DNA from 3 places in the Rossellomorea sp. LJF3 genome. Region 2 is predicted to be linked to each of the others. Evidence: predicted binding sites of a transcription regulator. Region 2 holds the regulator's gene; each other region holds the start of a gene.
What was found. The regulator Rex, encoded in region 2, represses fermentation and respiration genes when NADH is low (regulators of the CRP and FNR family bind a similar motif). The targets are predictions, from matches to a motif close to TTGTGAAATATTTCACAA.
Positions count from the first base shown of each region.

Region 1 (10,374 bases), on a different contig from region 2:
TCGTCGGCTGCCTTTAAATAGGCGGTGTTCATGAAGGGAACGGCTGAGGGCCGGGATTGTTCCGTAATGGATTTGGGCTGCGGATTAAGCTGTTGATTTGATTGGCCGGATAATGTGAGTGCCTTTTGGTATGCCTCTTGATAGGCCAGGGCGAGAGCCTGCTGGTAGGATTCCATGGGGTTAGACTGAATGAATTGAATGTTTTCCACACGATTGGCCCCGCTCTTTAGAGCATCATCAATGATCTTCCCGACTTTTTCGATCGACTTAACAGTGACCCTGAATACTTGTCGCACTTCATAACCGGTGAACGTTTGTTTTCCATCCTCGAATTGATACTGTGGAAGTACTTGATAGGTGGACGTTTGGATATCCTGTCGGCGAACCCCGTTATTTAAAACGGATTGAACGACCCGATTGGAAAGTTGCTTGTTCTCGTTTTGGGCAACTTCCAGCTCTTTATCATTCGTAACAATCCCTATCGATAAGAGGGCTTGATCCGGATCGACATACAAAGTATGTTCCCCGCTCACGGTTATGATGCCATTCGATTGATTGGTTCGATAGTACGGATAGGAGTGCATGGCGGCACCTACACGCACGTAAAGGATTCAATTTTATCCAAATCGATGCCGAAGTACACCCACGTGAATCCGATCCATCTCCATCCGGCAATGGAACGGCGCCCGATAAACACCGGGTAGAACCAGAAAGCATCTCTTCTTAACCATATATACGTGTAACGGAATAAGCATCTTCTGATGGCACCCGGATCGACTGCGAAAGTGCTCGGTCCGCCCTGCGTTCCTTGAAGTGCCGTTTTTTGCGGTTGGAAGTTCGGTGGTGGACCGGGTGGTGGTTGGTTTTGTCCGCCCTGCCCGCCTGTAGGGGGTGGTGAGCTTGGTGCTCCTTGTCCTCCCCCGGGAAAACCCGGTATGCCTGGGAAACCGCCGCTGCCTGAACCCCCACCGCCGCCTGGAAATCCAGGAATACCAGGGAAGCCACCACCGGAACCCTGTCCTCCCCCGGGAAAACCAGGGAATAATTGTCTGTGATTGTACATAGAAGAACCTCCTTATAAAGAATTCTCTTTATCTTATGAGGAGGGGAAGTGGGCGTGCGTGTCTAATCTGCTGTGATAAGGTCCCCGATCAAGATTCCAGCGCTTTTTTCATGACGTTTTTCAACGTTTGTGCAGAATGTGAGAACTGGGCCTTTTCTTTTTCATTCAAGGGAAGTTCGACAACTTTTCGGATTCCATCCCGGTTGATGATGGCCGGTACACCGATATACATGTCCTCTTCCTGATATTCTCCTTCCAGGAGGGCGGAAACGGTCAGGATGCTGTTTTCATTATTGAAGATGGCTTTGGTAATCCGGGCAAGTCCCATGGCGATTCCGTAGTACGTTGCCCCTTTTCGTTCGATGATGTGATAGGCTGCGTCCCTTACATTGACAAAAATGTCGTCGAGATCTTTCTGGACGTTCTCCATCTCCATATCAATCAGTTCATTCAACTGACTTGCACCAACCGTCGTATGGCTCCAAACCGGGAACTCAGTGTCACCATGTTCCCCCATGATATAGGCGTGGATATTCCGTGTATCAATATCGAAGTGCTGACCGACCAGGTAGCGGAGCCTGGCTGTATCAAGTATCGTCCCTGAGCCGATGACTCTCTCTTTCGGCAGGCCGGAGAATTTCCACGTGGCATAGGTTAAGATGTCGACAGGGTTGGTCGCGACAAGGAAGATTCCGTTGAAACCACTTTCCATGACGGAGTCTACGATGCTCTTGAAGATCTTCACATTTTTCTCTACAAGGTCCAATCTGGTTTCACCAGGCGCCTGATTGGCTCCCGCGGTGATGACGACTAAATCAGCGTCTTTACAATCACGATAATCCCCGGCTGAAATCTTCATCGGGGAAGCAAAAGCAAGACCGTGATTTAAATCCCGTGCATCTCCGTCGGCTTTCTCCTTATTCAGGTCGATCATCACAAGCTCATGGGCAATTCCTTGATTGAGAAGAGCGAAGGCATAACTGGAACCGACAAATCCTGTACCGATTAATGCTACTTTGTTTGTGCATTTGACTGTCATACGTCATCACCTATTCTTTCATATTTTGTTCTAGCGATTGGTAACATGCATACTCGATGGTTCGAGGGGATGAATAGATTGCACCTGCTAACATTGTGAAGTAATTCACAAATAGAGCATAACACGTTTCACATTGATATTCTATTGATAAATACATCCTATCATACATTATTTGTGAAATGATTCACAAATATGTCAAAGTTATTATAGGGGGACGGACCTTGATTCCTAGGACCTGGTCCTAGGAATCAAGGTCCGTCCCTCTAAAAGAAGGGTTTTTTATTGGCTTTGATGAATGTATATAGGAAGAGGTTCGTTTATGGAGGTGTTGTGTGTATGAATGTCGTGAGTGGGGAGTTGAGTGTCCGCCCGTTAGTGGCTGGGGATAAGTACACGCTCTCAAGGTGGTTGACGGATCCCGTGGTCCTGGAATTTTATGAAGGCAGGGATCGCCCTTTCACCACCGAGATGGTGGAGGAGAAATTCTTCTCCGATAGGGGTGTCATGAGTTGTCTTGTTGAGTATGAAGGGGTTGAAATCGGTTATCTTCAATATTATAAGCTCGATCATGAGACGATGATACGCTACGGCTATACGAATCTGGATGAAGTGATTTATGGTACGGATCAATTCATCGGAGAGGCGGATTATTGGAATAAGGGAGTCGGAACACAGCTCATTCGTGCAGTGGTGGAGTACTTGCTTCAGAAGGAGGGAGTCCACCGCCTCGTGATGGATCCGATGACATGGAACACGAGAGCGATCCGCTGTTACGAGAAATGTGGATACAGTAAAGCTCGGATACTGCGGGAGCATGAGCTTCACGAAGGGGTGTACCATGATTCCTGGTTGATGGAGTTCATACCCGAGTAAATGGAAGTTACAGCCGTGCCTTTTTAGAGAGTACCCGGTCATTTTGGATGAAAATGGTTTCTATGCAGTACATATCAAATAGTCAGGGGCTGTTCAAACAGGGCGGCCCTATTTATTGATGGATAAGAGAAAGGAGTGAACGGATATGACCGTGACTAAATTATATCTGGTCAGGCATGCCCACTCGATTTATACACCGGAAGAGTTAACGAGGCCCCTGTCTGAAAAGGGAAGAAGGGATGCTCTTAATGTGGCGGAACGGTTGAAGAAGGAAAATATTGATGTGATTTGTTCCAGTCCCTACAAAAGAGCCGTGGAAACGGTAGAAGGCATAGCCCGACATAACAATCAGGAGATCACATTAGTGGAAGAGATGAGAGAACGCACACTATCCTCAGAGCCTGTCGCAAACTTTCAGGAAGCCATTTCATCGGTTTGGGCTGATCCGTCCCTTTCATTGAAAGGCGGAGAGTCGAATCTTACCGCTCAAAAGAGGGGTGTCGAGGGGATATTTAAAATATTGGAAGAATATACTGGTAAAAACGTGGTGATTGGAACCCACGGAAATATTATGGTCCTAATCATGAATTATTTTGATGGGAAATATGGTGTGGAATTCTGGAGAGAACTTGAGATGCCGGATGTATATTGTTTAGCATTCCATGATAGAAATCTCAAGAGTGTAACAAAAATATAATCGCAGCTCATTCAAAAAAGACCGTTCACTGTGAACGGTCTTTCGAGTATCTATTTGAATCAATGAGGCAGGAACGCCAGCTGATAGAAGAACAGGACAGCAAAGACATAAACAAGTGGATGCACCTGTTTCCATTGTCCTTTCACTACTTTCAGTATGGGATATGAAATGAATCCCAGTGCGATCCCCGTTGCGATGCTTGATGTTAAAGGCATGCTCAGGATGATGAGGAATGCAGGAAAGGCTTCATCCAGCTGATCCCATTTAATTTGGGAAATGCTTCCCATCATCAGGCTGCCCACGATGATCAGGGCAGGAGCCGTAATGGCAGATATGCCTGACACGGAACTGACCAATGGTCCGAAAAAGGCGGAAGCGATAAACAGGATCGATACGGTCAAGGTTGTCAATCCCGTTCTTCCCCCGGCAGAAACACCAGCCGAAGACTCGATATATGCGGATGTCGGGCTCGTCCCGAACATCGCACCGATCGTTGTCGCGATGGAATCGGCCAGAAGTGCCTGCCGGGCCCTCGGAAGGGTGTTTCCTTTCATCAGGCCAGCCTGCTGTGCCACTCCGATCATCGTTCCCGTTGTGTCAAAGATGGTGACAAGTAAAAATGAGAAGACGACCGCGTATAGTCCGTACTGGAAGACGTCAGCAAAAGCCGTTACCGGGTTTGCCACCATCAGTCCTTCAGGAAGATGGGGAATGGCCACGAATCCTTCCTTAAAGGATAGGTCTCCCGTAAAGTACGCAATCAATCCCGTCACGATCATCCCGATGAACAGGGCTCCATGGACGTTCAGGACCATGAGGATAAGGGTTACAGCCAATCCGGTCAACGCAAGAAGTGCCGAATGGGAATGAAGATCCCCAAGCTGTACTAAATTTGTCGGATGTGCCTGGATCAATCCTGTCAGACGCAATCCGATAAAGGCAATGAATAAACCGATTCCTGCTGTAATTCCGTGCTTCAGATTTTGAGGAATGGCTTCGATCAATTTTTTTCGCAAGGGTGTTAGAGAGAGCAGGATGAAGACGATCCCTGCTACGAAAACGGCAGAAAATGCAACGATATATGAAATATCTTCATGTGCACCGACCACTGAGTAAGTAAAATAAGCATTCAATCCCATTCCAGGTGCAATGGCGATCGGATAATTTGCAAACAATGCCATCCATAACGTTCCGGCTACGGCAGATATGATGGTTGCTAAGAATACCTGATCAAACGGGACACCCGCATCGGATAAGATGATTGGATTCACAACCACTATGTATACCATCGTCAGGAACGTTGTGATCCCAGCAAGTATTTCCGTTTTAGGATCCGTACCGTTTTCCTTTAATTTAAACATCGTAAAACCTCCAATAAAAACGAACATTAAAAACACACAACTTCTATAATATTCGGTAATAGAACGAATTTCAATAGAAAAGACCGAATTATTTTTAAGAAAATATCTTGAAACCCCTTCCAAACCCCATCCTTTTTCGATAAGATGTTATCAATTATAGAGGAATCAGTTTCTATAATGCCCATGCAATGGATGATTTACCACGCATAGGCTCATATTCTTCCAGAAAGGGGCGGTACTATGTATACTCAACTGAAAAACAAGTCAACTTCTGAACAGATTGAACTCATCACACGGTCCTTAATCGCTCTGAAAAGTTATAACGGTACAACCGGCGAAAGTGAGAAAGCCCTATTTATATATAAGTTGATCTCATCGTTTCCTTATTTTCAGCATCATCCAGAAAGAGTCTGGCTCCAGGACGTCCCTAATGATCCGATTGGAAGGAAGAACGTTTTTGCCCTCGTAAAAGGGACGTCCTCTAAAACCGTCGTATTTCATGCCCATTACGATACGGTGGGAACCGATGATTATGGGGCCCTCCAGGATATGGCCCATGATCCCGATTTCCTGCAGAAGTTCTTCATGGATTATGAAGGGGAGGAGAAGGTAAAAGAAGATGCCCTTTCAGGAAACTGGCTGTTCGGGAGGGGCTCCTTGGATATGCAGAGCGGGATCGCCGTCCATATAGCAAATCTTTTATATCATACAGGTGAAAAACAGCCGGATGGAAATTTACTCTTCCTGTTCAATGGGGATGAAGAAAGTGAGCATGCCGGGATGATTGCGGCTTTAAGTGATCTCCACCGATTGAAAAACGAAGGCTTGGACTATTTGGCAGCAATCAACACAGACTTCATTTCCCCTATTTATGACGGGGATTGTAAACGATATATATATACGGGAGCGGCGGGAAAGCTGCTGCCAAGTTTCTATATATATGGAAGAGAAGCACATGTAGGGGATGTTTTGACATCGATTGATCCAACCGTGATCGCTTCGAAGATCAACCTCGAAATCAATCAGAATCTTGATTATCTCGAGGATATTCCAGGGGAGTTCACCCTGCCGCCTTCATGTCTCTATTTTAAAGATGATAAGCATACGTATAATGTTCAGACACCGCTCAGCGCGTCTCTGTATTTCAACTATTTTGTATATGAAAGAACGGCCCGGGAAGTGCTGTACGATATGAAAAAGGTCGCTTTGAAGGTAGTAAGTGAAATGGAAGAGCGAAGCAAAAGGCAGTTTGAACAGTACCGGAACTATCACGGATTCCCTGAACGGGAATTTTCATGGGAAGTGGAAGTCCTTACGTTAAGGGAGTATATTTTCTGGCTGAAAGAAAGGGGCATAGATCCGGACCCCGTCATGAAGAAAATCTTTCATGATTTGGAAGGGGAGGACCGACGTACGATTGCTTATACAATGGTGGAAGCCCTCCAGCATCTTGACCCCGACCGGACGCCAAGGGTCATCCTGTTCTTCGCTCCGCCTTTTTTACCACATAATTTTGTGAATGAGGAAAATGAGTACGGCAAAAAGGTGAGAGAGGTGCTCGGAACCTGTTTGAATGATATATCAAATGAGACAGGCGAAGAGTTTGTCATCAAACGGTTTTTCCCTTATCTCGCAGATGGCAGCTTTCTATCGCTCCACGAAGAAGATGAAGATATCGAAGTGTTCAAGAAGAATCTGCCCCTTATCGATCACCTGTACCCTGTGCCCATCGACATGATTAGAAAGCTGAACATCCCCTCCATCAATATAGGAGTCTACGGGAAAGATGGTCATCAATGGACCGAAAGAGTGTATAAACCTTATACGTTCTCTGTCCTGCCGGAGATCATCAGGCGGGTGACGAAGGACTTACTGGAAATTTGATAAGGAATAAGTAGAGAGGTTATTTTCCTCTCTATTTTTTTATTGAATGAGATGTAGTCGGGTGGTAGGGTGTGATTGAAAAGTCTGGATTTCCACTAGAAAATTGTCACAAAACGGTCAATCCCAACAGGTGCATGAAAGGAACAAGTTTACTATAATATATATTGTGAAGTATTTCACTAACTTTTAACTTTTGGAGTTGAGAGCAACGATGAAAGAACTTAATCAATCAGCCAAAGAGCAAAGAAGATCCACAATGACGCTTTACGGGACTTCCCTGTTGATGGGGGGAGTCGTTGTTGGACAGGCTTATTTGCTCGTAAGCATTGTTAATTCAATATTCATAGAGAAGTCGGAGTTCCAGGAGATCCTCCCGATGCTTGGGGCTTTGCTTCTCATACTTATTGGGAGGGCCACCCTTTCATATGTCAATGGCCGGATAGGAATCAGGATGGCCGCTAAGGTGAAGGGGGATCTAAGAAAACGGCTGTTGAAGAAATGGGCAAAAAACCCCCTTCAAGCATCCATTCAAGGCCAATCGGGACAAAAGGTCAGCACAATGATGGATGCGGTCGATGGGTTGGACGGGTTTTACAGTCAGTATATCCCTCAAAGGATTCAAACGACCATCGTTCCTTTGATCCTGTTGATCACCATCTTCACAGAGCATGTGTATACAGGTTTGATCATGGTGGTGACGGCTCCATTCATCCCATTATTCATGGCCATCATCGGGGTCATGACCAAGAAGAAATCAGAGAAGCAGATGGACAAGCTGACCGCGTTTTCCGGAAGATTCCTCGATACTCTTCAAGGATTGCCTACTTTAAAATTACTTGGGAAGGGGAGGCAACAGAAAGAGGGGATCAAATCGAGCAGTCTGGACTTCCGGGAAGCGACCATGGACGTACTGAAGACGGCATTTTTGTCTTCGTTGATGCTTGAATTCATTTCCATGTTGAGTATCGGCCTGATCGCCCTGGAGGTGGGGCTGAGATTGGTAGTCTTTGAGAGTATCCCGTTCTTTACCGCTTTCTTCGTTCTAGTCCTGGCCCCGGAATTCTATCAGTCTTTAAAAGAGCTGGGGAATGCGTTTCATACCGGGCGTGGAAGCATGGGTGCCGCAAAGAAGGTCATGGAAGAGCTTCAGGAAAAGGATCAGCCGGTCAAATGGGGGGAGAAGGAGTTCAATTCAAATGGGATTCCTCCCACCATCGAATTGCGTAACCTTGGGTTCTCCTACAGTGAAAAAGGCTATGCCCTTCAAGGGGTCACCGCCGTTTTCCCTTCACGGAGCCAAGTGGCGGTCATCGGTCAAAGTGGAGCCGGGAAGACGACCCTCCTTCATCTGCTGGCTGGCCTGCTTGATCCTTCTGAGGGAGACCTTCTCATTAATGGAGTTTCAAGAAGCGAATACGTGGAAAGTGACTGGTTTGATCAATTGAGTTACATTTCACAGAATCCGTACTTATTCTCCGGTACGATAGCTGAGAATATCGCGGTCGGGGGACGGGAAGGGGTCACCCGTGAAGAAATCGTATCCGCTGCTGAAAAAGCGGGGATCGCTGAAATGATAGCGGGACTTCAGAAGGGATATGATACACCGATCGGGGAAGCGGGGAGAGGGCTTTCCGGTGGAGAGAAACAGCGCATTGCCATTGCAAGGGCGTTCCTCAAAGGTCCGTCCCTCATCCTGTTTGATGAACCGACAACCGGACTGGATATTGGGACCGAGCAAATCCTGCAGTCGTCGATGGAGGAGTTGGCTAAGGGTTCTACCGTCATTACGGTAGCGCACCGCCTTCATACGATACGAAAAGCAGATACGATTTTGTTGTTGGATAAGGGAAAAGTGGCTGGGCATGGAACTCATGAAGAGCTCATGAAATCGGACCCTCTCTATCGTGATATGGTGAATGTACAGCAAGGGGTGAAACATTAGATGAAAGAATTAGAATTGATCGTAAAGCTGATGATGAAGGAAAAGAAGGATATTGTGTATTCGATTCTTTTGGGCTTTCTGGCTGGAATTACCTCTGTGGGGCTATTTGCTTCGAGTGGGTATTTAATTTCCAAAGCGGCCTTGGAGGTACCGCTTTATGCCCTGACCGTCATGATTGCTCTTTTGAAATTGTTTGGTTTAACGAAGGCACTTAGCCGGTATGGGGAACGCTATTTTTCCCATCGGGCTACGTTTACGATTTTGGCGAATTTGCGGGTTTCCATCTATGAGAAAATCGAGCCGCTTGCACCGGGAATTTTCGGGCGTTATCGAAGCGGGGACCTTCTCGCAAGAATCGTTGGGGATGTTGAGAGCCTGCAGAATTTCTTTCTTCGGGTCTTTTATCCGCCCGTGGTCCTGGTGATGGTATTTTTAAGCACGGTTTTATTTACTGTGTTTTACTCTGTGTCGATTGCCCTGATTCTTCTCGGAGGTCTATTGTTGACAGGCTATATCGTCCCAGCCTACTTCGCTTTTAAACAGAGAAAAGTGGAGGCGACCCTCCGGGAAAGACGTGGGGGATTATCGACTGAGGTGACGGAATTTCTTTATGGATTCAGGGACCTTAAGATTTACCGGAGACTGGAGGATAAAGAGGCGAGTCTTGTCCAGGCAGCGACAGGGTATGTGACCGAACAGGAAAGGGAGAGCCGATATTCCCTCTTTAGTCATTCAACGAACATCCTGGTTTCCCTGCTCATTTCATGGATCGTCTTGGCTTTGGGGGCCTATTCAGTAGCAGCGGGTCAATTGGACGGAATATTTCTTGCCATGCTTGTCATGATCTCATTAACCGTATTCGAAAACGCCACACCAATGGCGATCCTCCCGACCCACTATGAAGATTCACGCCGGGCGGCAACCAGACTCTCTACTATCATGCCCGAACAACCTATCGAGAGGGACGGACCTCCATCGGGATCGGTCCTTGAAGGGGATGTTCCTTCCTTTTGCATGAAGGATGTGAGTTTTTCCTTTGACGGGGAGGAAAGAAAGACATTGGACAGGGTGAGTCTCGAGCTGCCCACAGGTTCGAAAACAGCAATCGTAGGACCATCGGGGTCAGGCAAGTCGACGTTACTTCAATTGTTATTACACTTTTATCCCACGGATGAAGGAGCGATCTTCGTCAATGGTGCTTCTATTAGGGACCTCGATAAAGAGACATTGTGGGGGTATGCGAATGTTGTTCTTCAAGAAAACCATTTCTTTTACGGTACAATCAAAGAAAATCTGATGCTCGTGCGTCATGATTTGACAGATGAAGAAATGAAGTCGGCATTGGATAAAGTGAAACTGGATCAAATTTCTTTAGAGGATGAAGTATTGGAGAAAGGAGAGAATCTTTCCGGGGGGGAAAAGCAGCGGTTGGCGATTGCGAGGGCCATGTTGAAAGACGCACCATTATGGATGCTCGACGAACCGACATCTTCCGTTGATGCACTGTTGGAAAAA
Region 1 is NZ_JBANLY010000002.1:247,872-258,245, reverse strand. It holds gene V8G47_RS03740 (SIMPL domain-containing protein) at 1-602, opposite strand, end outside; gene V8G47_RS03735 (hypothetical protein) at 593-1,063, opposite strand; gene V8G47_RS03730 (L-lactate dehydrogenase) at 1,152-2,102, opposite strand; gene V8G47_RS03725 (GNAT family N-acetyltransferase) at 2,439-2,975, shown strand; gene V8G47_RS03720 (histidine phosphatase family protein) at 3,127-3,672, shown strand; gene V8G47_RS03715 (NCS2 family permease) at 3,732-5,033, opposite strand; gene V8G47_RS03710 (M20/M25/M40 family metallo-hydrolase) at 5,274-6,917, shown strand; gene cydD (thiol reductant ABC exporter subunit CydD) at 7,129-8,859, shown strand; gene cydC (thiol reductant ABC exporter subunit CydC) at 8,860-10,374, shown strand, end outside.
Region 1: a site for Rex is predicted at 7,082-7,099, ahead of cydD (thiol reductant ABC exporter subunit CydD). Genes of this name have one in related genera too.

Region 2 (10,374 bases):
GGAAGTAGTCTTCTTCTTACTAACTATTTCTACATCGAACTGCTTCACAAAAGTGAAACGGTCGGCAGATTACATCATGCCGCCCATTCCACCCATGCCGCCCATACCGGACATATCCGGCATGCCGCCGCCTTCTTCAGGAATGTCCGCTACTACTGCTTCAGTAGTCAGGAACATTGCTGCAACAGACGCTGCGTTTTGAAGCGCAGAACGAGTTACTTTGGTTGGATCTACGATACCTTTTTCGATCATGTTGACCCACTCACCAGTAGCTGCGTTGAATCCGACACCTACTTCTTCCTTCTTCAGACGTTCTACGATGATAGAACCTTCGAGTCCGGCGTTGTGAGCGATTTGACGGATCGGCTCTTCTAGAGCACGCAGCACGATGTTGATACCAGTTGCTACATCTGCATCCGCTTCGATTGATGCTACTTTATTGTATACGTTCACGAGTGCCGTACCACCACCGGATACGATACCTTCTTCTACTGCTGCACGAGTAGAGTTCAGGGCGTCTTCGATGCGTAGTTTACGCTCTTTAAGCTCAGTTTCAGTTGCAGCTCCGACTTTCACGACTGCTACTCCACCTGCAAGCTTAGCAAGACGCTCTTGTAATTTTTCCTTGTCGAATTCAGAAGTGGATTCTTCTAATTGAGCACGGATTTGATTTACGCGAGCTGCGATTTTTTCCGGATCTCCAGAACCTTCTACGACAGTCGTGTTTTCTTTCGTTACGACTACTTTCGCAGCGCGGCCTAGTTGAGTGATGTTGGCAGATTTAAGGTCCAGGCCTAGATCTTCTGTGATCACTTCTCCACCAGTAAGAACCGCTAAGTCTTCAAGCATTGCTTTACGACGGTCACCGAAGCCAGGAGCTTTAACAGCAACCGCGTTGAATGTACCGCGAAGTTTATTCACAACAAGCGTTGCAAGAGCTTCACCTTCAACATCTTCAGCTACCATTAATAGTGGCTTACCTTGTTGTACAACTTGCTCAAGGACAGGAAGTACTTCCTGGATGTTACCGATTTTCTTGTCAGTGATCAGGATGTATGGATTTTCTAAGACAGCTTCCATTTTGTCAGAATCAGTTACCATGTATGGAGATGCATATCCACGGTCGAACTGCATTCCTTCTACAACGTCAAGTTCAGTAGTGAACCCTTTAGATTCTTCAATAGTGATAACGCCGTCGTTTCCAACGCGCTCCATTGCTTCTGCGATCAGTTGACCGACTTCTTCGTCAGCAGCTGAGATTGCCGCAACCTGAGCGATGGAATCTTTGCCTTCGATTGGCTTGGAGATCACTTTTAATTCTTCGATAGCCGCTTGAACCGCTTTTTCGATCCCTTTGCGAACGCCTACAGGGTTTGCACCAGCTGTTACGTTTTTAAGACCTTCGCGGATCATTGCTTGAGCAAGGACCGTTGCAGTCGTTGTACCGTCACCGGCGATTTCGTTTGTTTTGCTTGCTACTTCAGCAACCAGTTTTGCACCCATGTTTTCGAATGCATCTTCCAGTTCGATTTCTTTCGCAATGGTTACACCGTCATTTGTGATAAGTGGTGAACCGAATTTCTTCTCAAGTACCACGTTACGTCCTTTTGGTCCAAGAGTTACTTTTACTGCATTTGCTAATTGATCGACACCGCGAAGCATGGAACGGCGTGCTTCTTCGCTGAATTTAATATCTTTAGCCATTGATAAAGTCCTCCTCTTATTTAAATAATGTATGGTTTACTTTAAGGAAATTTAATTATTCGCCAACTACAGCCAGAATATCGCTATCACGAAGGATCAGGTATTCTGTGCCTTGGTATTTCACTTCTGTACCAGCGTATTTAGAGAAAATGATCCGATCGCCGACAGCTACCTCAAGAGCAACGCGCTCACCGTTGTCAAGAATGCGACCAGTACCTACAGCCATCACTTTACCTTCTTGTGGCTTTTCCTTTGCGGAATCCGGTAGCACAATACCGCTTGCTGTTTTTTCTTCTGACTCAACTAGCTCGATAACGACGCGATCACCTAGTGGTTTTAACAAGTGAAACAACCTCCTTGAATTATGTAAATGTTTTTTATTAGCACTCGCTCACTGTGAGTGCTAACACAACTATTATATTAATTAATTCGTTTTCATTTTGCAAGAGTCCTGCCTGAAATTTTTTTCGTCATATTTCTCTTTTTTTCACACCCTCCTATCCTATGCCCTTCTTCCCCCATATATTCCAGGGTGAAAGAAACCCTTAGATTTGAACAGTTCCGCTTTTCTTAGTAGAATTGTACAGGAGTAACATCGCCGTTATCTTACAGGTGCTAAAGGAGATCAAACGTTGAAAAAACATTTCGGATTTATTTTAATAGCCTATATCGTTATGCAGCTTTCAAGCATTGTCGGGGTACCCCTGTTATATAAAATTGGTGTTGACGTCCTAGGGAATCCCGATGAGACGGTAAGGGGCCTTGTCCCTGGATACTGGCTCGTCATCAGCTTTACATTGACCCTGCTCGTTGTCTGGGGCATCCTAAGGAAGAGTGAGACAAGTACAGGACTTGAGCGCAGTGCTCCCATGGGTACGGGGCGGTCCATCATTTGGGCGGTACTCGGAATTTTCATGGCGTTCCTTGCTCAATCGATTGCGATTCAAGTGGAGTATGCCCTGGGTATCCAAATGGGTTCTGAAAATACCCAGATGATCATCGGCATCATTGAAAAGGTTCCATTATCCATGATGGTCGCGGCCATCATCGGCCCAATATTGGAAGAGATCGTATTCAGGAAGATCATTTTCGGTGTTCTGTATGAGAAGATGCATTTCTTCTTTGCCGCTCTCATCAGTTCGGTCATCTTCGCTCTTGCCCATTTCGAGCCTGAGCATGTGATCCTGTATTCAGCAATGGGATTCACCTTCGCCTTTCTTTATGTAAAAACGAAGAGGATCCTTGTGCCAATATTTGCTCACGTGGCCATGAATACAACGGTCGTACTAATGCAATCTATCTATAAGGACGAAATCGATAAAATGATGAATGAAGCTGAAAAAATACAAGGATTTATTGGAGGATTATTTCTATGAGGAGATCACCATTGTTCTCGGGAGTGATCTATCTCCTTCTCGGTGTGCTCTTCACATACTTTGCTGTACAAAACGTACAGAATGATGAAGGTTGGGGATTTTTCACGTATATGCTCATCTTTCTTGCAACCCTGGACTTCGGTTCCGGGTTAAGGATGATCATGCTGCATTTCAAGATCAAAAAACAAATAAAGGACAAAAAATAAGGATTGATCATTTGATCAATCCTTATTTTTGTCCTCGAACTGTTCCATTTCAAGCTTCTGCTCCGCTTCCAATACCTTTTTGTATCCGATCTTGGAGATCCAGATGCTGATTTCATATAGTATGAACAGCGGTACCGTCACCATTAGATGGGACACAATGTCGGGAGGCGTGATAAGGGCCGCGATGACCAATAAGATAAAGTAGGCAGCTTTCCTCATCTTCCCCATCATCATCGGTGTGATGATACCTAACCGTGTAAGAAAAAGCATGGCTACGGGTAACTGAAAGAGAAAACCGAAAGGAATCGTGATCTGGAATAAGAAATGAAAATATTCGTTTATTCCTATCACTTGTTCTATATTTAGATTCGTTGATAAACCCATCATGAATTTCACGATATATGGAAACAAAATAAAATAAGAAAATGACAATCCACCTAAGAAAAGGATGAGGGAAACTGGAATGTAACTAAGCGTCACTTTTCTTTCTCTTTCGTATAAACCCGGACTGACAAAAGACCAGACTTGAAAAAGAATGATAGGGGATGTCATGATCAAAGCAATGAACATGATCATTTCCATATAGATCTTGAGAGGATCTGTGATACGAAAGGCGTTCATGGTTAATTCTTTCGCTTCATCGGCATGCTGTAAGTACCTGATCAAAGGTTCTGCAAGAAAGAAGCTTACAACAACTGCTAACAAGAAGAAAACGACTACAAACATGAGTCGTTTTTGCAATTCTCCTATATGTTCATAAACTGTCATGTCTCTTTGACTCATGGCGTTCATCCTACCCTACTTAGCACTATTATTTTTTTCGTCTTCATCATCTGCTAAGCCTTTTGTTGCATTTTTAAATTCACGCAATGTATTTCCTGCCGCTTTTCCTAATTCCGGAAGTTTCTTAGGACCAAAAATAAGTAAAGCAACGACTGCTATTAATACGAGGCTACCTGGACCTGGCATAATGAGACACCTCCTCTTTTACCATTCTATCATAACGTAAATATGAAGAATTTTCTATTCTGTTATGATTCCATCTTGTGACATTTCCGTGTCATCCTCTGAATAATGTTTCAAGAAGTAAACGAGTGACTGAAGTTCCACCGCCAAGTCGATATGATGGACGCGGATATGGTCGGGCACCGTCAATCTCGCAGGGGTGAAATTCAGTATCCCCTTTATATTCGAAGAAACCAATCGGTCTGTGATATTCTGAGCAGAAGATGCCGGCACCGTCAGAATCGCTACTTCAATATCATGCCCCACAAGCTTCTCTTCTAAATCATCTAAATGAAAAACGGGTACATCACTGATTTGAGTCCCGACCTTCTTTTCATCCACCTCAAAAGCCATTTCGATCTTCGTATTATTATTCTTGATGAAGTTATAATGAAGAAACGCTGTACCAAGATTCCCCACCCCGATCAGCACAACCTTCGTAAGGGCATCCTGATCCAGGGTCTTACGGAAGAAGGATAACAGATAATTGACATTATAGCCGTATCCCTTTTTACCCAATGCACCAAAATAAGAAAAGTCCCTGCGGATCGTAGCAGAATCAACTTTCACCGCTTCACTTAATTCCTTCGATGAAACCCTCTGCTTACCTGATGAGTACAGATTCTTGATAAATCGATAATATAACGGAAGGCGCTTGGCCGTTGCCTGTGGAATTTTCGTTGTATCCTGGTTCATATTGTATTCCCCCACATCTATTCAAAACCTCTGATACCGCTTCCAAAATTGAAAGCATCCAGAATTTATTAAACTCTCCTACCCATCATACACTATATTTTATCCTAAGTGTACGAAGATTAATAGGTGTTTTATTGCCGTTCCCCTCTCAAATACGGTACACTAGCACTATGAAATAGAGGTGAAACGTCATGATTCTTTTACAAGTGAATCAATTAACAAAAAACTTCGGTGCAGATAATATCCTATCAAATATTAAACTTGAAATACAGACCAGAGATCGCGTTGCCCTTGTTGGCCGTAATGGTGCGGGGAAGTCGACTCTTCTAAAAATAATAGCAGGCCACCTTTCCTACGACTCCGGGGAGATCACAAAGCCAAAAGGCGTCTCCATCGGGTATCTTGCCCAAAATACGGGTCTCGAATCGGATCTATCCATCTGGTCTGAGATGCTGACCGTCTTTGAGGAATTGAAACAGCAGGAAAAAAAATTGCGATTATTGGAGCAGCAAATGGCCGATCCCTCGGTATATGAACAAGAGGAGGTCTATCAACGGGTATTGAAGGAATACGATCAATTACAGGTTCTCTTCAAGGACTCCGGCGGCTATCAGTATGAAGCCGATATCCGTTCCGTCCTTCACGGATTGAACTTTGCCGATTTTGATTACGAAACCAAGATTTCAACATTGAGCGGTGGGCAGAAAACCCGTCTCGCCCTTGGTAAGCTTCTTCTGACCAAGCCTGACATCCTTATCCTTGATGAGCCGACCAATCACTTGGATATCGAAACTTTATCATGGCTTGAAACGTATCTTCAGAGCTATGAAGGAGCCGTCCTGATCGTTTCCCATGATCGCTACTTTTTAGACAGCGTCGTCAATCAAGTGTATGAAATTTCCCGAAACAGGAGTAAGAAATACCTCGGGAACTACAGCAGGTATCTTGAACAAAAAGCAGAAGACTATGAGAAAGACCGCAAAATGTTCGAGCGTCAACAGCAGGAAGTCGCAAAGCTCGAAGACTTCATCCAACGGAATATCGCAAGGGCGTCTACCACAAAAATGGCACAAAGCCGACGAAAGAAACTGGAGCGGATGGAGCGGATGGAGCGCCCACTCGGCGATGAGAAATCTGCCAGCTTCGCATTTCAAATCGACCGGCCAAGCGGGAATGACGTCCTGCACGTCCAGGACCTTACCATAGGCTACGGGAAAAACGAGACGATTTCCTCCCATATCGATTTCTCTGTCAAAAAAGGAGACAGTATCGCCCTGGTCGGACCGAACGGAATCGGGAAGTCCACTCTTTTAAAAACATTTGTGAATAAACTTCAGCCTCTCGACGGCACATTTAAATTCGGATCTAATGTGACCATCAGTTACTATGACCAGGAACAAGCCGAACTATCATCGAACAAGACGGTCTTAAATGAACTGTGGGACGAATATCCGATGAAGATGGAGAAAGAAATCCGGACGGTCCTCGGCAACTTCCTCTTTTCAGGGGAAGATGTCCTAAAGCCCGTTTCTACACTTAGCGGTGGAGAAAAAGCACGGTTAGCCCTCTCCAAGCTGATGATGGAAAAAGGGAACGTCCTGATACTGGATGAGCCGACAAACCATCTTGATCTGGATAGCAAAGAAGTGTTGGAGAATGCCCTGATTGATTATCCCGGAACCATCCTCTTTGTATCACACGACCGGTATTTCATCAACCGAATTGCCACAAAGGTCGTTGAACTATCCAAGAAAGGCTCGACGGAGTATCTTGGCGATTACGATTATTATGTAGAAAAATTACAGCAGCAGGAAGAACTGGCGGCACTTGAACGCATGGAACAGGGTGAACAATTACAGCAGCCGACTCAAAAACGATCTCACAAGATTGATAAAGAAGCGAAAAAACTCGAACGTCAACGAAAGCGCAGAGTCGAAGAAATCGAAGGCCTCATGGAAGTACTTGAAACAAACATACAAGAAAAAGAAGATCTCCTCTGCGATCCTGACATCTTTCAAGATCACGAGAAAGTCCAGGATATTAATGAATCACTCACAAAAGCGAAAGAAGAGCTTGATTCTTTATTGGAAGAATGGACAGAACTGGAAGAACTCCTTCAAGAAGAGCAGTAATCCACAGGATTGGGGATAACGATCACTCCCCAGTCCTTTTTTATTCCACATTATTATCCACAATCAAAACACTTATAAAACGTTATTCACAGGAGTTTTCCACACTATCCACAAAAACAACCTGAGTTATCCACAACACTTACCATTATTTAGGTTATGAATTACGTATGTTTTTCACAATGTATACACACTAAACGAGTAGTTATTAACATTTTGTCCACAACCTGTTGATAAAACGTATGTTCGTTCCTTTAATATCTCTTTCCGCCTGATCCATTCTGAGCATTACTCACAGGATATCAACAAACAGTAAAAAAAGCTTGAACGATGTTTCGTTCAAGCTTTCCCATTTAGAAATTCTCGATATCAAGTCCTGGATGAGCGTTCATATCCATGCTTCCTCTTTTTCCTTGTTGGAATAATACTGTTCCTGCGGCTGCAATCATAGCAGCATTATCTGTACAAAGGGATAGGGGAGGGATGACCAATTCAGTTTCCATTCCCTCAAATGCTTCTTGAAGGGAAGCACGCAAGCCTTTATTGGCCGCAACTCCGCCAGCAAGCAATACTTGCTCCACTCCATACTCCCTTACAGCCTTAACCGTTTTCGTTACTAACACATCAATGACACTTGCTTGAAAGCTCGCGGCCAAATCCTGTGGAGGAATGGTCATTCCCTTTTGTTTGGCATTGTGAAGCGTGTTGATAACCGCTGACTTCAAACCACTGAAGCTGAAATCATAAGATCCTTCTTCCAGCCATGCCCGTGGCAGCTCAAGACTTGCTTCCCCAACATGTGCCAGCCTGTCAATATGAGGACCACCTGGATATGGAAGGCCCAATGTCCTCGCTACCTTGTCGTACGCTTCTCCTGCAGCATCATCGCGTGTTTCTCCGATGACCTCAAAGGAAGCGTGATCTTTCATGAGTACAAGCTCCGTATGTCCTCCGGAAACAACCAGGGAAAGGAGAGGGAACCTCATCTCTTTCACTAAGCGATTGGCATAGATATGCCCTGCAATGTGATGGACTCCCACCAACGGTTTACCGTGGGCAAAAGCGAGAGCCTTGGCCGCGTTGACACCAATTAGTAGTGCCCCTACCAAACCAGGTCCTTCCGTGACAGCGACACAATCTATATCCTCCATCGTCATCCCGGCTTGTTCAAGGGCTTCCTCCAGTACATACGTAACCTGCTCCACATGATGACGCGATGCAATCTCAGGGACCACTCCACCGAATCGCTTATGACTTTCAATTTGAGACGAAACAATATTCGTCACAATCTCTGTTCCATTACGTATAATCGCCACAGCTGTCTCATCACAGCTTGTTTCAATTCCCAATACTGCTATATCTTTTCTCATAAATTCACCCACATCACTAAAGCATCCTCTTGATTGTCCGAGTAGTACCTCTTACGAATCCCGCCGTCTTTGAAACCGAGCTTACGATATAAGTGCTGCGCAGGCATGTTCGAAACCCTGACTTCGAGTGTCATTACGCGAGCTCCAAATTCAACCGCTATATCCATGATCTTGCGCATAAGACCTTCCCCCAAACCACGTCCCCGGTAATCAGGGAGCACGGCTACATTTGTGATATGGGCCTCATCCACGACCAGCCACACGCCGCAGTAACCTGCAAGCTTCTCTCCATCTTCTGCAACGAGGTAGGTGGACAGGTGGTTATGCTCAATTTCATTCAAGAAAGCGTCCCGGCTCCAGGGAATGCTAAAAGATTGATTTTCAATTTCCATTACCTCGTTTAAATCATCAACTGTCATAAATCGTATATCCATATTGTAACGATCCTTTATCATCTATTCAGATTTATTTTGGGCCTCCAGCCATTTCACTTCTGCTTCCGCCATCCGTATATAGTTGGGAAGCACTTCATGTGCCGTCATCTCTTTTAAACCCAGTCCAATATAAGCCAGTTCAGAAGGGCGGGGATTATGACTGACAAATGGTGCAATTCTCGCTTGATCTCCAAGTACTTCCTTAATCATGCCCTTATGGATGGAGACATCATTCCCGACAAATAACAACTCTTTATCTAACTCTTTTAACTTTGTCGCCCATTCGTCGAGCATGATGTTGCGATCCTCTTCCATACAAACTAATCGATCTCCCTGAAACTCATACAGTCCTGTATATACCTGTCCTCTTCTGGCATCAAACAGCGGAACGATATAACCTGGAAAATATCGTCCGGATGAAGCCAAAGTAGCAAGGCTCGATACAGGGACAAGAGGGATATTCAATGACCATGCCAGGGTCTTGGCCAATGTGACCCCGATTCGTACGCCCGTATAGGAACCGGGACCATTCGCAACAACAATCTTCGTTAATTCCTTAGCTTCTACCCCACAGTCTTTTAACAACTGTTCGACAGCGGGCATGGCTCTCACAGAGTGATTCTTTTTCATATACGTGATGTATTCCCCAATCACCTTATCCTCTTCAATCAGGGCAACGCCAAAGGGATAATTAGAGGTATCTATCGATAATATCGTCATGACACAATCTCCTTACACAATTCACTATATCGATTTCCATACGGCTTCAACACAATCCTTCTCTTGGAGTCGCCTTCCCGGTAAATCGACAAGCTTAATAATTCTTTCGGAAGCTGATCCTTTATTAAGTGAGCCCACTCAATGACGGTCACACCTTCTCCTTCAAAGTATTCATCGAATCCCAAATCTTCAAAGGAATCGTCCAGCCTGTATACATCCATATGATAAAGAGGCAGACGCCCCTTATATTCTTTAATAATGGTAAAAGTGGGACTGTTCACGGTTTTAGTGACACCAAGACCCTTGGCAAGCCCTTTCGTAAACGTTGTCTTCCCTGCCCCAAGATCACCTTCCAGCGTCAACACAGCCCCAGGCTTTAAAAGCCCTGCCAGCTCTTCTGCAAATTGGCCTGTTTCCTCCGGACTGTTCGTCATAATCTCAAACTGATTCATGTTAATCTCCTCAATCATCATTTAGAGTATAAAAAAACCTTAGGATCGTTTTTTACCCTAAGGGAGAATGTATATATGTAGTTTACCCTTTTTAGTATATGAGAGTAAAGGTTCTGAAAAAAGACAATAAAAAAAACGAAACAATGTTTCGTTTGAATGAACAAAAATGGCGGTCCGGACGGGACTCGAACCCGCGACCTCCTGCGTGACAGGCAGGCATTCTAACCAACTGAACTACCGGACCAAAGTTTTTTGACGAATGTCAAAATAACTATCCATGCG
Region 2 is NZ_JBANLY010000031.1:328-10,701, reverse strand. It holds gene groL (chaperonin GroEL) at 70-1,704, opposite strand; gene groES (co-chaperone GroES) at 1,760-2,047, opposite strand; gene V8G47_RS19370 (CPBP family intramembrane glutamic endopeptidase) at 2,337-3,080, shown strand; gene V8G47_RS19365 (YdiK family protein) at 3,077-3,286, shown strand; gene tatC (twin-arginine translocase subunit TatC) at 3,302-4,069, opposite strand; gene V8G47_RS19355 (twin-arginine translocase TatA/TatE family subunit) at 4,085-4,255, opposite strand; gene V8G47_RS19350 (redox-sensing transcriptional repressor Rex) at 4,310-4,987, opposite strand; gene V8G47_RS19345 (ABC-F family ATP-binding cassette domain-containing protein) at 5,179-7,119, shown strand; gene tsaD (tRNA (adenosine(37)-N6)-threonylcarbamoyltransferase complex transferase subunit TsaD) at 7,470-8,486, opposite strand; gene rimI (ribosomal protein S18-alanine N-acetyltransferase) at 8,483-8,920, opposite strand; gene tsaB (tRNA (adenosine(37)-N6)-threonylcarbamoyltransferase complex dimerization subunit type 1 TsaB) at 8,942-9,640, opposite strand; gene tsaE (tRNA (adenosine(37)-N6)-threonylcarbamoyltransferase complex ATPase subunit type 1 TsaE) at 9,637-10,092, opposite strand; tRNA gene V8G47_RS19320 (tRNA-Asp) at 10,260-10,336, opposite strand.

Region 3 (10,374 bases), on a different contig from region 2:
CAAATTGCTCTTTGATCGATCTCCGTGTTGAAAAGTCAAAGAACACAGTTCGATTGAAAGAACAAGAACATTTGCCTTTGGAAAGGCCAAGCAGTACTCATACGCCCTTGATAATCCTGCCGCCCCCCCTGCACATCCCAAACCCCAAATCGGAATTCGTTTGATATGGGGAGAGAATGGGAGCCGGTTCATGATCCGGGCTTCCAGACTCGGGGTTGATAGACCCGATGTTGATATTGTGATGATGGCATCGACATCTCCCATTGAGAGCCTATGACGGGAAAGGCTCTTATGGATCACTCTACTTCCCAATTCTACGGCATGGTGGATGAATTCATCGTTTTTTTCCTGAAAGGTATGCTCCTTGGAAAACCACTCCAGATCCTTCACGAAGTAACGGCTTTCTATTTCACCGTTTTGAAACACATTTATGAGACGTCCTATATCTTTAAAACTCGAAGAAAACAGTTGCTTTGCAAATTCTGCGGCTTCATTTTGCGTGATTTTAACTGACGGGATCTCAGTGTCCACTGAGAGTATTTTCGGCATGCATGACCACTCCTTACACTTCCATATAAGGATAGCTTTTCCACAAGGGCATAAATCATGTATGGAGTGTTGTTTTAGTTTATTTATAAATCCTCTCAAAAATAGTCCTTTAGTATGAATGGAACGCGAAAATATCATCCTTTACTCCTAGTTCATATGATATGATTATAGTGACAAAATACTGGAGGATACGACATGATTTTAACTAAAAGTGTCACCGATATACTTAATAGTTCAGTAGAAGCGATTAAAGGAGTCATCCCTTTGAGTGTTACTGTTTTAAAACCCTCAATGCTGACAGAGCCGTTCAGTCAGCATAAAATCGGTGTACTCATCGGGTTCACGGGTGACGTAAGAGGAAGAATGATCATAGATGGAGAAGAAGAGAGCTTTCAAGGTTTGGGAGCATCCATGTTTGGAATGCCCCTGGAAGGTGAAATGCTTGAGTCATTCGCAGGCGAGCTTGGTAATATGATTGCAGGGAATCTTGCTACTCTCCTGGCACAAGCGGGTCATTCACTCGACATTACACCACCGACCGTGATTGTGGGGCAATCGAAAATGTATGGCTTTGACAAAGCTTTGAAACTACCGATTTCCATTGAAAATGCGGGTGACTTTTTAGTGATACTGATGATGGAATAGCAAATAGATAAAAGGCTAACCTTCAGCGAAAGGTTAGCCTTTTATCCTGGATTCAAAAGCCGTTGATCGTCATTCCTCCGTCTACAAAGAGGGTTTGTCCGGTAATATAGTTTGAGGCATCCGATGAAAGAAATACCGCCGGGCCTACCAATTCCTCGAGCTCACCGATTCTTTTCAAAGGAGTCACCGACAATATATCATTTACATACTCTTCGTTTTGTAAAAGTTCCTTCGTTAAAGGTGTCTTGAAATACCATGGACCGATACTGTTAACATTGATATTGTATTTCCCCCATTCCATGGCCAATACTTTCGTCATTTGAATCATGGCTGCTTTCGTGGAAGCATATACGACCCCGGTCCTGAGGGCAACGTGGCCGGCGACGGAGGCAATGTTTATGATTTTCCCCCGTCCCCTCTCTTTCATATGCCTTCCCACTTCCTGGCTCATCATAAAGGCTGATTTCAAGTTCGTATCCATGATTTTCTGCCATTCATCATCCGTTACCGAAAGCGCTGCCGAACGTATATTCATCCCTGCATTATTGATCAGGATATCGATGGACAAGCCATGGTTTTCTATGTAGGTGATCACCCTGTTTATGTCGTCACGTGATGTCACATCTGTCGGGAGGATATGAGCCTTCCTTCCAAGCTTCTCGATTACACCTGCCGTTTCTTCTAAATCATCCCTGGTTCTTGACAACAGGACTACATCGGATCCAGATTCCGCTAATCCAATACTGAGAGCCCGTCCAATTCCCCTGCCTGCACCTGTGACAACGGCCAATTTACCTTTTAATGAAAATGAAGGAACAAACAAATTCCCCACCGCCTTCTCTGTTATTTGAATCTTCTTTATTTTAGCACAGCATGTTTTTAAAGTCTTAACGGTGATCTTTTTTCCCTTGCTGATGATGGACCTCGATGTGTATCTTCGCTTCGACCGGCACCTGGCATTGAGGACACATCATCTTGTCAGAAAAGATTTGACAGCACTGTTTACAATAATACTTTTCCATTTGATCGTCACCTTCCTCTTCATTCTTACACTTTATGCATCAGTTCACGAGAATGAACACGCCCGATTGCCTATTTTTCAATCATTTCACATTTATTTCACAAATCACCCCTATAGGTGTGACATTTATCACAGATTCAAATAGGTGTACCCGCTTATGATTGATATATCAAATCAGCAAATAGTTAATGGAAGGAATGAGTGGAATGGGAAAACCGGAATTACATCAAAAAACGGAAGTCAAAATCAAGGAACCCACCTCATTAAAAGGTACATTTACTTCGGTTTTATTTTTAGGAGGTTTTCTAGTCCTAACATGGCTTGGGGTATTCCTGTTATTTCTTAATCGTTTTTAATTTAAGGAGTGATTTATATGCATATGCATCGCTATGAGAAATGGTGGTTAACGCTTGGAACAGGGTCTCTTATCTTATTTTTAATCATATTGGGAATCAGTGCTTTTCACCAGGGGCATCAGCCTCCAAGTGCAAAGGCATACGTCAATCCGGAGCAGGTGGACAAAATAGCTCCGTTTAACGAACCCGGACTTAAAAAAGTGGAAGGAAAGGCTTGGGATTATGAATTGGTATTTGTGGCCTCCGCTTTTCTTTATACCCCTGGGGAAATTGAGATCCCTAAAGGATCGACACTGAAAATCACGGCTACAACCAAGGATGTTGTCCATGGGTTTGAAGTGGCAGGAACCAATATCAATATGATGCTTGAACCTGGATTTGTCAGTGAATACACTACAACGCTCGACAAGGCTGGAGAGTTCCTCATTGTATGTAATGAATATTGTGGTGTCGGTCATCACACGATGAAATCTATGCTAAGGGTGGTGGACTAGATGAAACCATTTGTAAGAATTGATAAAAAGGATGCTACATTGGCCATGGCCCATATTTACGTGGGATTTGCTGCTCTGGCATTAGGTGGGCTCGCTGGCCTGTTACAGGTTTTGGTCCGCTCAGGCAGATTCACTTTGCCTGCAGGTATCGGTTATTATCAAGTATTGACTGTTCACGGGGTATTACTCGGATTGGTACTGACGACATTCTTTATTCTCGGATTCCAGCATGCGGCGATTTCCCGAACGTCAGGGACCTACTCTGGAAAATCCCGCTTTATGGGGTGGCTGGGATTCTGGGTCATGCTTCTTGGAACGATCATGGCAGCAGTCATGATCCTATTAAATGAAGCTACGGTCCTTTATACATTTTATGCTCCCCTCAAGGCCCATTGGATCTTTTATTTAGGATTGACCTTCGTGGTGGTGGGCAGCTGGCTCGGCGGAGCAGGGATGATCATGAAATATATGAGCTGGAGAAAAGAACATCCTGGACAACCGAGCCCTTTGCTAACTTTCATGAGCATCATCAACACCGTCTTATGGATCGTGGCCACCATCGGGGTTGCAGGGACTGTATTATTTCAACTCCTGCCATGGTCCCTTGGTCTGGTGGACAGGGTCGACGTTCTTGTCAGCCGTACCTTGTTCTGGTATTTCGGTCACCCACTCGTCTATTTCTGGCTGCTGCCTGCTTATATGGCATGGTATGTAATCATTCCGAAAATCATCGGAGGGAAAATTTTTTCAGATTCATTGGCACGACTATCCTTTATCCTTTTCCTTCTATTCTCGATACCGGTCGGATTTCACCATCAACTAGTGGAGCCTGGCATTGATGCCTATTGGAAGTTCCTGCAGGTGACCCTGACGTTCATGGTAGTCATCCCTTCCCTGATGACAGCATTTTCTTTGTTCGCTACATTTGAAATGTACGGGAGAAGCAAAGGGGCTACGGGATTATTCGGATGGTTCAAGAAGCTGCCATGGGGTGACGCCCGCTTTACAGTGCCGTTCATCGGAATGGTTGCTTTCATCCCTGCAGGAGCAGGCGGATTGATCAATGCATCCAATCAAATGAATCAGGTGGTTCATAATACGATTTGGGTCACCGGTCACTTTCATTTAACACTGGCCACATCTGTCGTCTTGACCTTCTTTGGGATTGCTTATTGGCTTGTCCCTCATCTGACGGGACGTGTCTTAACGAAAGCAATGAACAAATTGGCCATCGTGCAGGCTATTGTATGGGCGGTCGGAATGAGCATCATGTCTGGCGCCATGCATGCGGTTGGATTACTGGGTGCACCAAGAAGATCTTCATACTCCACTTATGGGGATGCACCGCAGGCACTGGATTGGATCCCCTACCAAATCGCACAGGCGATCGGAGGCACGATTCTTTTCATGGGTATCATTCTCGTTCTATACATCTTTATCAATCTGGCTTTCTTCGCTCCCAAGGGAGAGGAGGAATTTCCTGTCGGTGAAACGGCTGATACAGCCGAAAGGACACCGATGGCACTCGAGAACTGGCGGATCTGGTTAACCATCCTGGCCGCTCTCATCCTCGTCGCCTACACCGTCCCATTCATCGACATGATCCAAAACGCCCCACCCGCATCCAAAGGATATAAAATGTGGTAAAAAGAAAAGCGGAGGCGGCTTGGGCAGGCCCGACAAGCATAAGACGAACCAACCGGAAAGGCGCTCTTTGCCTTTTTGGGTGGTTTGACTTATGACCTCGAGGGCCTAGCCGCCGGAGCTAGACAATCAGCCAAAAAGAAGAGGCTGCTTCAAATGAAGCAGCCTCCTTTCTATTTCTGTTTAATTGGGACAAACAACTCTAATTTCCTGTTATCTTCCGTTTCGTTGATTTCACGGTCCTGAGATAGGTACTTCTCGACACTCAGTCTGGAGTAGTCTTTTTCATACCCATTCTCTTTAATCCAATTAAAGATGGCGAAATAGGCTTGTTCCACTTCCGTCGACAGCCCTTCATAAAGGGCATGTGCATATTCACCTGCAGGAAGTGACAATTCCACCAAGCCCGGTGGCAGCTTCTCCACACGATCAACTTCAACGGTACAATAATACGTAAAATCAGTCGCCCTATCATGGAATGGTGCGTATATGCATTCATCTCCATTTATATGGTGAATGGATGGGATCATCTGCTGAAACTTCGTGAATAGTCTCGGGATCTCGGACCCTCTTCCATATGGACCTGTCCAGACTATTCCAACAAGCAATTTATCCTCTAGTGATGCTACATTAATATCCATGATTCTTGCCTCCAATAGTTAATTTAAGGAATATACCTTTGAATACTTCTCCGTTAAATAATCGGCCAAGTATTGGGCATTGAGCCCTTCTCCAGTCACTTCCCTGATGATTTCAAGCGGTTTTTTCATCTTGCCCCATTGATGAACATGCTCGGTCAACCATTCTCTAACGGGAGCAAGATCCCCTTTTTCCAGGAGCTCTTCATACTGGGGAATATCTTCTACCATCGCACGCTTTAACTGTGCAGCATACATATACCCGAGCGCGTATGACGGAAAGTAACCAAAGCTTCCACCGGCCCAATGGACATCCTGGAGGACACCTTCTCCATTATGGGAAGGACGGATACCTAAGTACTCTTCATATTTCTGATTCCAGATTTCAGGAAGATCCTTCACTTCAATCTCATCATTGAACAATCCTTTTTCAATTTCATAACGGATGATGATATGCAGGGCATATGTTAATTCATCTGCTTCGATCCGGATCAACGAAGGCTTCGATTCATTGATTGCTCTGTAGAAATCATTTAATTCAACAGAATCAAACTGTCCCGTCGAATAATCCTTCAATAACGCATAATTTTGCTTCCAGAAAGAATGGTCCCTGCCCACAAAATTTTCATAAAACAGGGATTGAGACTCATGGATACCCATGGATGTGCCCGTGCATAGGGGTGTGCCCATCAAATCCTTTGAAATGTTCTGTTCATACAGGGCATGTCCACCCTCGTGGATCGTTCCAAAGACGGCTGTTCTCCAATCCTTTTCGTCATATTTAGTTGTTACCCTTACATCACCAGGGTTCAAACCAATCGCGAACGGATGGACCGTTTCATCCAATCTTCCTGAATTGAAATCATACCCCATTTGTTCAAGAATTTTCAAACTGAAATCCTTTTGACGTTCCTTGGGAAAGTGTTCAAAAAGGAAATCGGTTTTTGGCTTATTTTTCGATTTTGAAATTTTATGTACAAGTGGGACGATTTGATCACGAAGATCCCCAAATACCTTATCCAATACCTCTACCGTCACGCCCGGCTCATACATATCCAATAATGTATTATATTTATTATCCTCATATCCCCAATAATTAATGAAGCGTTTTGTGAAAGCCACAAGCTTTTCTAAATAAGGCTTGAACATATCAAAATCCGCTTTTTCTTTTGCTTCTTCCCATTTACCTTCCGCTTTCGACTGTAATACCACGTATTCCCTGTATTCAGAGGCGGGAATCTTTTTATTTCGATCGTACTCTTTTTGACACTCTTCTATTAGTTTTTGTGTCATAGGATCCAGTTGGTCCATCTGTGGAGATAGTTTCGCTAAGTAAGCGGCCATTTCATTGGAAGTGGACATCTCGAACAGCTCTGATGAAAGCATCCCAATCACTTCTGACCGTTGTTCCGTTCCGTTTTTTGGAGCGCCTGTACGCAAATCCCAGAACATCAAACCAAGCGCTTCGTTGTAGGCCGACATTTTTTTTGCATATTCATGAAATTGATCTTTTGTCTCCCGTACTGATTCTTTCATTCAAAAAGCCCCCTTTTTTAACATTCAATCTATTTTATCACATTTTTCTGGCAACTTGGGTCCGGAAAGATTTTTAAAAAACCGCCCATTCAGGCGGTTTCGGTTCACTTTTTTATGCGTTCAACACTTCGATTCCAACGGGCAGGACGGACTCTGCCAATTCTCTATACGGGGTTTCATCATCATTCAACAGAACGTGGATGCTCCCCTTGTCTTCACTTGTCCGAATCAAACGTCCGATTCCCTGTCTTAGACGAAGGATCATGTAAGGGAGATCCACTTCTTCTACGGAATGGGTGGCATGCTTCCGTTTCGCATCAAAGACTGGGTCTCTCGGCGGGAATGGAAGTGAGTAAATGATAACTTGTGAAAGGGAATCCCCCGGCACGTCCAATCCTTCCCATAGGTGATAGGAACATAGGACCGTAGACGTTTCCTGCTGGAACTGTTCCACCGTATCACTGATCTCACGGTCACCTTCATAGATGACACTCCAGTTTTGATCCGCCTGCTGAATCTGATAGGATCTAAAGGCGTTCATCTCCTCCATGGATGTAAAAAGAATCAATGATTTCCCTTGATTACTCTGTAATTTATCCCAAACATATTGATTTTTTGAATTGACACCGGAATCCAATGAGGGAATATGTGCTTTCATCATCTCCTCATATTCATAAGGGGATTCCACTGAAAATTTTTCATATGTCTCAATCCCCAGCGATCGTGACACATATGAAAAGTCCCCATTATAGGAAAGGGTTGCTGAAGAAAAGATAAATGGGATGTTTTGACTGAAAACGTGTTCCTTTAGAATTTCCTCGACTAATCTCGGCATCACCACAAAGGTGTGTTCTTCCTCTGATGTTTCCAGCCAGTAGATTCCTTTTTCATCATCTAAAAACAGTTTCAATGAATACTGAATCTGCTCCAGATATTCTTCCACTACTTTTAACAGGTAATCATCCATCACATACATTTCGCTTTCAAAAACAAGCTCATTCAGCAGGTTCTCGATTTTTTCCGTAAGAGACCTGGCCTGTTGCAAAATCGCCTCTGAGCGCATGATGTACTGCCTGTCGGACCCAGATTCTCCTTTGGATTCTTTCTCAAGAAGCTCGAACCACTTTTCATTGTCGAGCATGATGTCTTCAATGATATAAAGAGTCTCCTCTCTCATATCAGATGAAGACAGCTTTTCTAACAGTCCTTCAAGCGTCTCCATCCTCATCCGGTAGGTCATCGCTTTCTGTGAAGCAAATTCCAACAGATGCCCTTCGTCAAAGACGACTGAGCTTGCTTCCGGAAGGAGCGGCAGCTGACCTTCCCGCTTTCTGCTGTCTTTCGTCCAGATATGTTCCATATAAAAATCATGGGAACAGATGATCAAGTCAGCCGCATTCCGGTAATGCTCACGATGAAGCGTAAGTCCGCAGCGATGACGATAGGCACAGGACATGCAGTCCTGAAGGGAATCCCAGCCTACAGAATTCCACTCTTCATCTGACAAGCCGGCATATTCTTTACGATCTCCGTAATGACTGAAGCTCCTCATAGAGGAATTGTCATGGACGAAGCCAGGTAATTCTTCCCACATATCCTGATAGACATCATTTTGAGAAGCATTTTCTTCTAATTTCTTGATACAAAGATATTGCTCCCTCGATTTGGCAAGACGGACATCTATATCCAGATCCAGGGCATTCTCAAGCTTCTCTATATCCCCTTCTTTTTTGACAATCTGCTCGATGAGGGTTTCATCCGCACAAGCGATGATGGCAGGCTTTCCCGTATACCTTGCATAGGAAAGGGCATATAACAGATACACAAGGGTTTTCCCCGTTCCAACACCTGCTTCTGCAAACATGACCTGCTTATTCTTGTACGCCTGATTTAGTTGAAAGGCCATGAAAACCTGTTCATCCCGCAGGTCAAATCCTTTCTCTGGCAATATATCATAAAAAACATCCCCGACCCAATCGGATAATGCTTCATAGAAGGATTGCTCCTTGGTTAACTCGAATGGTAATTTTCTTCTCATATGAACCTCCTGCGTGACACAATATTTCTAATTTACTAGAATTCTTTCTTATTGAAAAGGTGTAACGGAAATTTTCACCTCAGGGACTTTCTATTATAAGGAAGTACATTCCAAACCAAAAGAAAAGAGACTCTCCATACAAAGGGTGAGTCTACCAGTTGTATGGATGTCTCTAGCTTCGGAGAGAGTGCACTCAGTCGTATATTCTCTTTTTTTTCAATAACTCATATTGAAATGCCTGATCCAGGTTTTTGGATGCTTCATGGAGGTCCAGTTGTACGGCCCCCGATTCTTCACCTGAAATGGAAGAAATAGAGCTTTGTAAGGCTTGATAGATTTTGTGGAAATCGATGAAAGAATGGTCCATCCTCTGTCACTCCTCTAAAAATGATAGAACTATTATACGCAGGAAGTGAAAGGGTTATTCTGAACTTCATCATCTTTTTCCAATAAAACGAATCAGATCACTTTCTTGGGGGGCGCGGCCCGAAGAATTGATAATAGTCTGTCCTTATGAATCCATTGAACAATTTCCGTTTTTTTGTGGCTTGTTTTCCGTAGCATTGTTCAAAGTTTTCATGGGACGTCAGCATGTATACGGACCAGGTATCAAGTTTTTCAAAGGCCTTTCCCATTTCTTGATACATCTTCTCTACTTCTTTCCGTTCACCTAGACGTTCACCGTACGGAGGATTTCCAACGATGATGCCGTATTCTAATTCCGAAGTGAAATCCCGCACTTGCATTTGCTTGAACTTCACCAGGTCTCCAAGTCCTGCTTCTAAAGAATTCTCTTTGGAAATTTCAATCATTCGATGATCGATGTCCGTACCGAGTATTTCAAGGGGCTGATCATAGTTCGCCAAATCCTCGGCTTCCAGACGCGTTTTCTCCCACACATCGCCAGGCATCAACGGCCACTCCTCTGACAGAAATTCACGATTGAAGCCAGGAGCGATATTTTGTCCGATCAGCGCAGCTTCGATGGCAACGGTCCCTGAACCGCAGAATGGATCCACAAAGGGACGATCGGGATTCCAGGTCGTTAATTGTATCAGGGCAGCTGCCAGCGTTTCCTTTAAAGGCGCTTCACCTTGTCCGATTCTATATCCTCGTTTATGGAGACCTTGACCACTCGTATCCAGGGTGATGCTTGCCACGTCTTTGTGGATGGCCACTTCAATCTTGAATAGAGGACCGGTTTCGTCCAGCCATGACGTTCGCTTGTAGGCAGTTCGCAGCCGTTCCACTATCGCTTTTTTCACGATGGCCTGACAATCCGGAACACTGTAAAGTTTTGATTTAACCGACTTCCCCTGCACCGGGAACTCTGCATCTACAGGGAGAAAGTCCTCCCAAGGAAGCTTCTTTGTATTCTCAAATAGTTCGTCAAAGGAATAAGCCTTGAACTCACCGACAAGGATTTTGATTCTATCAGCGGTTCTCAACCACA
Region 3 is NZ_JBANLY010000013.1:61,624-71,997, forward strand. It holds gene V8G47_RS13465 (type III polyketide synthase) at 1-549, opposite strand, end outside; gene V8G47_RS13470 (chemotaxis protein CheX) at 745-1,194, shown strand; gene V8G47_RS13475 (SDR family NAD(P)-dependent oxidoreductase) at 1,247-2,017, opposite strand; gene V8G47_RS13480 (hypothetical protein) at 2,082-2,216, opposite strand; gene V8G47_RS13485 (cytochrome c oxidase subunit II) at 2,589-3,065, shown strand; gene V8G47_RS13490 (b(o/a)3-type cytochrome-c oxidase subunit 1) at 3,066-4,712, shown strand; gene V8G47_RS13495 (GyrI-like domain-containing protein) at 4,883-5,350, opposite strand; gene V8G47_RS13500 (carboxypeptidase M32) at 5,369-6,883, opposite strand; gene V8G47_RS13505 (ATP-dependent DNA helicase) at 6,996-8,921, opposite strand; gene V8G47_RS13510 (hypothetical protein) at 9,115-9,288, opposite strand; gene V8G47_RS13515 (THUMP domain-containing class I SAM-dependent RNA methyltransferase) at 9,386-10,374, opposite strand, start outside.
Region 3: a site for Rex is predicted at 2,291-2,308, ahead of V8G47_RS13485 (cytochrome c oxidase subunit II). Genes of this name have one in related genera too.